2 regions of the Bradyrhizobium sp. 25ACV genome follow, and region 1 is predicted to be linked to the other one. Evidence: riboswitches for the same ligand, from Rfam matches in the RefSeq annotation. Region 1 holds a riboswitch; the other holds the start of a gene.
What was found. Region 1 has a riboswitch for cobalamin ahead of RAD04_RS00565 (DUF1636 family protein). Riboswitches for the same ligand answer to the same signal wherever they lie in the genome.
Positions count from the first base shown of each region.

Region 2: another riboswitch for cobalamin. It lies ahead of RAD04_RS15145 (TonB-dependent receptor); the one in region 1 lies ahead of RAD04_RS00565 (DUF1636 family protein).

Region 1 is NZ_JAVAYO010000001.1:124,649-129,060, forward strand. It holds gene cobN (cobaltochelatase subunit CobN) at 1-1,276, opposite strand, end outside; gene cobW (cobalamin biosynthesis protein CobW) at 1,276-2,310, opposite strand; gene RAD04_RS00565 (DUF1636 family protein) at 2,307-2,681, opposite strand; cobalamin riboswitch at 2,777-2,996, opposite strand; gene cobO (cob(I)yrinic acid a,c-diamide adenosyltransferase) at 3,037-3,672, shown strand; gene RAD04_RS00575 (cobyric acid synthase) at 3,678-4,412, shown strand, end outside.
Region 2 is NZ_JAVAYO010000006.1:1,298-5,709, forward strand. It holds gene RAD04_RS15145 (TonB-dependent receptor) at 1-2,073, opposite strand, end outside; cobalamin riboswitch at 2,188-2,402, opposite strand; gene RAD04_RS15150 (hypothetical protein) at 2,446-2,709, opposite strand; gene RAD04_RS15155 (hypothetical protein) at 2,810-3,019, opposite strand; gene RAD04_RS15160 (hypothetical protein) at 3,158-3,334, opposite strand; gene RAD04_RS15165 (adenylate/guanylate cyclase domain-containing protein) at 3,459-4,412, opposite strand, start outside.

The DNA of each region.
Region 1 (4,412 bases):
GCAGCGCCTCGCCGAGCGCATGGACCGGAACAACATTGAAGCCGGCCTCAGCGAGATCGGACACCAACGCCTCGACCGAGGCCAGCGCATCGAGACCGACCGCATGCGCGATCTGATGCGGCCGGCCCGGATAGTTCGAGAGCACAATTGCCAGCCGCTTCTCGGCAACCGACTTCACCGCAAGGCTCCGCCAGGCCGCGACGCGCGCGGCGACGGCTGTCACGCGCTCCTCATCGGCGCGATGCGCCAGATGCGCGAATTGCAGATCGGGATCGCGCCCGGCTGCCGACTTGAAGCTCACCACGCCCACGAACAGACGGCCATCCACCTCGGGCAGCACCACATGCATCGCGAGATCGCCGGGCGACAGGCCGCGCAGCGACTCCGTCCAGTCCTCGCGCCGGGCCGTTGAGAGCGCAACCTGGAACACCGGGCACGATGCGGCATCGAAAGGCGTCGTGCCGTCATCGCCCAGGGCTGAGAACGCCGTCGCGTTGATGATCGCCGCCGGACGATTTTGCGCGAACTGCGCCCGCAACCAATCCGCGACGCCCGCAGCCTTCAGCGAGGTCACGAACACGCCGCAGGCGTCAAAGCCGCGCTCGCGCAGCGCTGCGATCAGAGCATCGACGGGGCCCGTATCCGCGGCGGTGAGATAGGAACGGTAGAACGCCACCAGCACACTCGGCCTGCCCTCGCCATGCGCCGGTGCCGCAATGACGCCGCGGGCGGGATCGTAGAATCCCATCTCGGGCACGGCCGTCTCGCCGATGACAGGCCCGGCATAGAGGCCCGAGGCCAGCGCGAGCTGTGCGATCGCGGCCTGCGCCGCGACCGGGCCGCCGGTGTCGCAGAGCACCTTGAGCCGGCGCAGCGTCGAGACAGGCAAGGTCGAGTATGCATCGAGCCGCATGTCGTCACGGCCGTCGGCCGGCAGCACGGCCAGCACGATATTGCGATCGCTGGCGAGCTGTTGCAGGGCCGCAAGTCCATAGGACCAATAGGACTCACCGCCGATCAACCGCACCAGAATGCCACGTGCCTGCGACAGCGTGCGCTCGATATAGGTGTCGACCGACAGCGGATGACGCAGCTCAGCAAGATTCGCGAGCCGCAGCGTCGGCAGGCTCTCGCGACCACGCCGCCAGCCGGCTGCGAACGCCGCGAGATCCGAATCCGAATACGAGAGCACCACGAGATCGGCCGGGTCCTGGCCGATATCCCTTGGCGTCGCGGTCTCCTCCAGACCGCGGCTCTCGCGGAAGACGACGTGCATCAGATACCTAGTCCTGCCTTGATGGCGGCCTCGTCGATATCGCCGTGCTCGCCGATCACGACGAGCTTCGACCGCCTGTGACCTGCGCCCCAGGGCTTGTCGAACTGGTGGCGCACGCGCTCGCCGACCGCCTGCAGCAGCAGCCGCATCGGCTTGCCCGCGACCGCGATGTAGCCCTTGGCCCGCAGCACGTTCTGCTCGCGCGCCAGCTTCTGGACGGATGCGACCAGCGCATCGACGTCGGCGACTTCAGGAAGGTCGACCACGACCGAGGCGAAATCATCGTGCTCGTGCTCTTCCTCGCCGTCATGATGCGAGGGACGCGCGGCGAGATCGTTCTCGGCGGCGGCGCCGAGACCGAGGATGACGCGCGCATCGATCGCACCGTCGGTCACGGGGAGCATCGGCACGCGGCGCGGCATCTCGGCGGTGATGGCAGCCTTGGCCGCTTCAAGTCCCGCCGCCCCAGCGAGGTCGGCCTTGGTCAGCAGCACGATGTCGGCGCAGGCGATCTGGTCCTCGAATACTTCCGACAGCGGCGTCTCGTGGTCCAAATTCTCGTCCGCCGCGCGCTGGGCTTCGACGGCAATCGGATCTGGTGCAAAGCGGCCAGCGGCGACAGCCTCGGCATCCGCAAGCGCGATCACGCCGTCGACGGTGATGCGCGAGCGGATCTCCGGCCAGTCGAATGCCTTCAGCAGCGGCTTCGGCAGCGCCAGGCCCGAGGTCTCGATCAGGATGTGATCGGGCCGCACGGGCCGCGCCAGCAGTTTTTCCATGGTCGGAATGAAATCGTCGGCAACGGTGCAGCAGATGCAGCCGTTGGCGAGCTCGACGATGTTCTCCTCCGGGCAATTGGCATCGGCACAGGATTTCAAGATCTCGCCGTCGACGCCCTCACTACCGAACTCGTTGACGAGCACCGCGAGCTTCTTGCCGCCGGCATTGCTGAGCAGATGCTGGATCAGCGTCGTCTTGCCGGAGCCGAGAAAACCGGTGACCACCGTCACGGGGACTTTTGCGAGCGAGTTCATTCGGCGGCCTCCGGCACGACGGCAATAGGGGGAATGCGGGCAAGCGACTGCTTGCGGAATATTTCCGGCCGGCTGCGCCAGGGCACGAGGCCGTCAGGCGCGGCGGCATAAGCCGCGGCGCCTGCGACCACATCCTGCGCATTTGCATCCGAGAGGCGGCCATAGACGTAAGACCACCGACCGGGCGCGCTGAGCGCGACCGAGCAGCCCTGGTTGCAGGCCGATAGGCATTCGACGGGAACCACATTGACGCCCTCGGGCACGCCGGCGTCGAGGATCGCACCATGCAGGCGCTTGCCGGGCGTCGCCTCGCCCTCGCCAGGCGTCTCGCCGGCACGGCAGGTGATGCAGACGTGAAGTGTGACGGTCATCGCCTCTTCCAGATAACAGCGGGAGGCGATGAGGCAGACGGACCGCTCTTTTGGAGGCCCGTTTTCCCCGTCGCGGAACACCCCGTCCGCCGGTCCAAAACTCGTCCGCGCTGGCAGGTCTCCCGGCTTGCGGAGCAGGGTTTTCCCCTTCGATCCCCGCCTTCCCGATTCCCGCGGGAATCAGTGGCTTCGGACATCTCTCCGGTCACGGTCGCGGGGGCGGCTGCATTTTGGACCCAAATCTTGCCGATTCGGACCCTATCGCATTCCCTCTTCGCCTGTCATAGGACAGGAACCAACGCTGGGCCACCATTTGCTGGTGGCCGCCACTTGTCAAGCCGAAGGACCGGGACCGATGACGCCTGAACCGGATACAAAAACGGCCGAGGAAACCGACGCCCGCCACGCCACGAAAATGGCGAAGAAGAAGGCCGCCCGCGACAAGATCATGGCGACCAAGAGCGGCGAAAAGGGCCTCATCATCGTCCACACCGGCGCCGGCAAGGGCAAGTCCTCCTCGGCCTTCGGCATGATCGTCCGCTGCGTCGCGCACGGCTTTCCCTGCGCGGTCGTCCAGTTCATCAAGGGCGCCTGGGATACCGGCGAGCGGCGCCTGCTCACCGGCCATTTCGGCGACCTCTGCCAGTTCCACGCCATGGGCGAAGGTTTTACCTGGGAGACGCAGGACCGCGCCCGCGACATCGCCGCCGCGCGCGCCGGCTGGGAGAAGGCTAAGGAGCTGATCCTCGATGAGAGCTTGCGCATGGTCGTGCTCGACGAGATCAACATCGCGTTGCGCTACGACTATCTCGACATCGCCGAGGTCGTCGAGTTTCTGACCACCTCGAAGCCACCGATGACGCATGTCGTGCTCACCGGCCGCAACGCCAAGGACGAGTTGATCGAGATCGCCGATCTCGTCACCGAGATGACGCTGGTGAAACATCCCTTCCGCTGCGGCATCAAGGCACAGGCCGGCGTCGAGTTCTGAGTTCGATGGCACGCGCGCTGATGATTCAGGGGGCCGGCTCGGACGTGGGCAAGTCGCTCATCGTCGCCGGTCTCGCGCGTGCCTTCACGCGGCGCGGCCTGCGCGTGCTCCCGTTCAAGCCGCAGAATATGTCGAACAATGCCGCCGTCACCATCGACGGCGGCGAGATCGGCCGTGCCCAGGCGTTGCAGGCCCTCGCCGCCGGCGTCGAGCCGCACACGGACATGAACCCCGTGCTGCTCAAGCCCGAGACCGATGTCGGCGCGCAGGTGATCGTCCACGGAAAGCGCATCGCGACCGCGCGTGCGCGCGACTACGCGGCCATGAAGCCCTCACTGATGGGCGCGGTGTTGGAGAGCTTTGAGCGGCTGAAGGCGCGCGCCGATCTCGTTCTGGTCGAAGGCGCGGGCAGTCCGGCCGAGGTGAACCTGCGTAAGGCCGACATCGCCAATATGGGTTTTGCGCGCAAGGCCGACGTGCCGGTCGTGCTGGTCGGCGACATCGACCGCGGCGGCGTCATCGCCCAGCTCGTCGGCATCAAGACGGTGATCGACCCCAGCGATGCCGCGATGATCCGAGGCTTTGTCATCAACAAGTTCCGCGGCGACCCCACGCTGTTCGACGATGGCTACAAGCTGATCGAGCAAAAGACCGCATGGCGCGGCCTTGGCGTGCTGCCCTGGTTCGCCCGCGCCGGCGAGCTGCCGGCCGAGGATGCACTCGGCCTCAGCGACGCGCGC
Region 2 (4,412 bases), on a different contig from region 1:
CTTGAGATCGATCGTGCCGTTGGCGGGGATCGGCTTCTGGGTGCCCGCCTGGTCGTTGTCCATGCGCCGCTCGCTCCAGAAGCGCGCGGTGGCATCGAGCACCACGTAATTCTGCCAGATGTTCCAAGTGACGCCCGCACTCGCCGTGTAGCGCGAGACCAGCGGCACGTCGTTGCCGGCCCAGATGCCTTCGCGGAAGACCGCGCTTGTATAGGCCACGCCGGAGCGCAGCAGCAGGGCGTCGTTGACGCGATAGGATAGACTGGTCTCAGAGCCGTAGCGGCGGGTCGGATCAAGATTTGTGTTGTAGAACAGGACCGGATTGAAATGGACCTCGTTGGTGAGATCCATCAGATAGACACTGCTCTGCAGCTGCAACCCGCCGCCCTTGATGCGAACACCGCCCTCGATGTCCCAAGAGGTCTGGGTCTTGAGCTGGAACGTTTGCGGGATCGCAGCGAAGGTAAAGGGATCGAAGGAAGGCCCTGAGGACAGGCGCTCGTCAACATCAGGCGTGCGGAACGCACGCGCAACGCGGCCGAACAGCGAGACTTGGTCGTTGAGGCGATGCTCGGCGCCGAGATGCAGCGCATATTGGGTCTCGTTGCTCGTCAGCGGCAGCGCGCCGATGTCGCCGTTGAACGGAGCTGCCGGGTCGAAATTGTCGCGTGCCGCAAGACTGACGTTCTGCACACGCGCGCCGTAGGAGATGTCCGTCGTGGGCGCGATTCCCAGTGTGTGCTGGAAATAGCCCGCAACCGTCTGCTGCCTGAGATCGTAATTGTGCCAGGGGGAAAGCCCCTGCCCGGCGCCGCGGTTCTGCTCAAAGCTCGCATCGTAATAGTCTATGCCGGCCAGGAGCTGCGACGGCATGCCGAGCAGCAGGCTCTTCACGCTGAGCCGCGGCGTGATCGACCATGTCGTCAGATGGGAACCGACATAGGTCGACGTGAAGAACGCCGGAATCGGCGCCGGGCTGGAGAAGAACGCACTCTGCTGCTTCTTGTCGCGCACGCCGCCGTCGACGATGAGATCGACGCCGTTGACCAGGATCTTGGTGAAGCCCGCGGTCGCGCCAAAACCCTGCTGGTTGGCGTAGTTGAACGGCGTGCCGGTCCCTCGCCGGTTGGCCCTGAGCTCGTCGAGGCCGATGGAGGGATCGACGGTGCGGCCGCCCGGCAGCCGCAGCTCCTGATTGTCACCGGTAACCGTGAGAAAAGCAGTCAGGTCTGGCGTGGTGTAATTGAGATTGCCGACGCCATTCTGCTGCGAATAGCGGTTGTTGTCGCGATAGCCATGGGTCCTGACCGTATTGCCGTAGAACGAGGTCGACCACGGACCGGAATTGAGCGAGGTCGACACGTTGCCGAGCCTGGTGTTGAACGAGCCGAAGCCAGCCTCGATGCGCGCGGTCACGGGCGGTCCGCCAACGCCATTTTTGGTAACGATGTTGATCACACCGCCGACCGCGTTGTCGCCGTAGAGCACCGCGCCGGAATTGCCCCGCGTGATCTCGATGCGTTCGATCGAATTGAGCGGGATGTTGGAGAGGTCCACCTGCGCCATGTCGACGTCGTTCAACCGCCGTCCGTTGACCAGCACCAGCGTGTTGGCGGTGGCAAAGGCGCCGAAGCCACGCAGGTCCACGCTGGTCTTGGCGCCGATCTGGCCGCCATAGAGCGTCGTGATCTGAGCCCCAGGCGTCTGCGTCGCGATGATCTCGGCAAGCGTCTGCGACGGCGAATGCGCGATATCCGCGGCCGTGATGACGGTCGTGGCAGCCCCGACGATTCCGCCGCTGCCGGCGGCAGCCTCACCGCCGGAGCCGGATGAGCCGGCGCCATTGCCTGCCGGCGCGACATTCGTCCTCACCCGCTGCCGCGTCGCCTCGCCGTCACCGATCGCCCCGGCGCGTGTGCGGTTGTGATCGTCGGGCCCGGTCACTTCGATCGGCGGCAATTGCTCGGCAAGCGCCTGCTGGGCGAAGGCGGAGGACAGATCGAGCGAATGGAGGGAAACGGATGCGAGCAGGCCGGCGCTGAGGCGCCTGGCGGCAGGGACAAGACGGGACACAATTGTAACCTCGGTATGACGTCAGTGGCACGTCACAGCGAACGAGGTTTCACGGCAGAGCGATGGATTGCTCCGGTGAAGCTAATGTCTGTACTCCCCGACCGACATCTTCGCGTGTGACCACGGCTGACGGCAGGTCTCCTGGCTCGCGGGTCGTGACCTTGCGTCGCCTTCCCAGGACCGAGATTCCCAGTGGCATGAGACGAAAGATTCACCGCTTACAGTTGCGGGGGCAGCCGTGGCGTTGAGACAAATCCCTGCATTGGGACAATCCCGCACCACATTCCCTTTTGATCTCCGCGAGGAGAACCGTCGCCGATCATTTAGGAGCCGTTGGCCCCGGGAGTCAATCGACCGGTGCATGCTCGGCGCTCAGGTCCGCCCTCGCACACGCTGTGCCTGGGCCCAGGCGACAGCGACGTCGCTTGGCGGAACATCGACGCGCTTGATCGGGGTCAATTCGCCGGAGGCCGAGACGATGGCGGTCTCCTCGCGGCGACAGCGCGTGCAGACAAAGCGCACCTCGTGCGGAGACGCCGTCCAGCTCGACCGCTTCACATTGGCCGCCATCGGCCAGGCATCGCAATGCGAGCACGACACCAGAAATCGGCCGGGATCGAGCATACCCATTTCCATCGGACTCCGCGTCCTGCCCACTTGCTTCAATGATTAACCCAAGTGAATCGTTCCGGTGTCCCAGCACCGCCGCTGGGCGCGCAACGAGAAAGTGGTGGCCTCAGCGCGCGCCCTTGAGGGTGCAGGAGGTGGTGCAGGTGACCGTGGTGCCGCGATCGCACGATTTGCAGGCACTGACGCACTGGTTCATGTCGCGGGGATTGTAGCTGTAGTTCCGCATCGGGCAGGTCGGCGTCGAGCCGGTGATGTCCTGCTCCTGGTCGCAGGCCGCCGTCATGAGCGCGAATATGATCACGGCAACGAGGCGCATGTGATTGCCCTGTCAAACATGGCAAATGACACTCGCGAGGTGCGCTGCATTGCAGCGAACCCCGGCCTTTCCACCACGAGCGATCGCTCGTGAGGTCAAGGATGCGCGCCAAACCTTAAGAACGGATTGCAGCCGGGATCAGGCAGCAGCCTTGGTCGCGATCGCCTGCCGCATGTCCACCGCCAGCTGACGGTACTGTTCCGAGAGTTTCAGATAGAACTCGCGCTTGGTGCTGTCGGTGGCGAGCTTGGCGATCAGCTCGCATTCGGCGGTGAGCGTCTCGAACCGTTCCAGCCTGTCCTGAAGTTCTGTCATCGGCGTGTCCCCGTCAAACGCCTCAAGGACATCCAACCTAAGCCCGGGAAATAGGTCACGGCGAACATCGTTATCGAGTAGAAACGTTTTTTCCGGACAGGGCGGGCTGGTCCAACAAAAAAGGCTATTTCTGCTCCAGCCGCCAGGCGCCGTCCCACCCCTCTTCCGGCGGCTTGGCCTCGAATTGCGCGATGCGGCCGAGCATCGTGCGCGAGGGGCCGTCGCCGGGGACGGCTTCGAGCGCGGCGTTGAAGGCGGCGCGCGCCTCGTCGAAGCGGCGGGCCCGATAGGCGGCAAGCGCTTCCGCATAGTGCGTGCGCAGGCTGTCCTGCGCGCCGGTGAGCGCACCTGCCCGCGCCATCACCTCGAAGATCGGCTGCGGCCCGCTCTGGCCTGCGACCGCGAGACGATCGATCTCGCGCAATTCGAGCCGCGCTCCGATCGCGTCAGCAGTTGCCTGCGAGATCAGGATGCGGGTGCCGTAGACCTTGTTGACGGCCTCCAGCCGCGAGGCCAGGTTCACGGCATCGCCCATCACGGTGAAGCTCATCATCAGCTCGGAGCCGATGCTGCCGGTCAGGACCTCGCCGGTGGCGATGCCGATCCGCAGGTCACACGGCGCCGGCATGGCGCGGATGCCGAGCAGGTCGGGCAGCTGCTTCTGGAGCGCGGGCACCTGGTCGACCATCTCGGTTGCGGCGATGCCGGCCAGGAGCGCCTGCTCGTCCTCCTCGATGAAGGGCGGGCCCCAATAGGACATGATGGCGTCGCCGATATATTTGTCGATGATGCCGCGATTACCCCTGATCGGTCCGGACATCACCGTGAAATAGTGGTTCATCACCCTGACGAGGCCACGCGGGGTCATGCCCTCGCTCATCGAGGTGAAGCCGCTCATGTCGCAGAACATGATGGTCATGACCCGGCGCTCGCCGTCGATCGCGACCTCGGGCCGGTCGATCAGCCCCTGCACCACCTTGGGATCGATGTAGCGGCCAAAGGTCTCGCGGATGCGCTCGTTGTGCCTGAGCTGCTCGGTCATGCGGTTGAAGGCCGCGGCGAGCTCGCCGATCTCGTC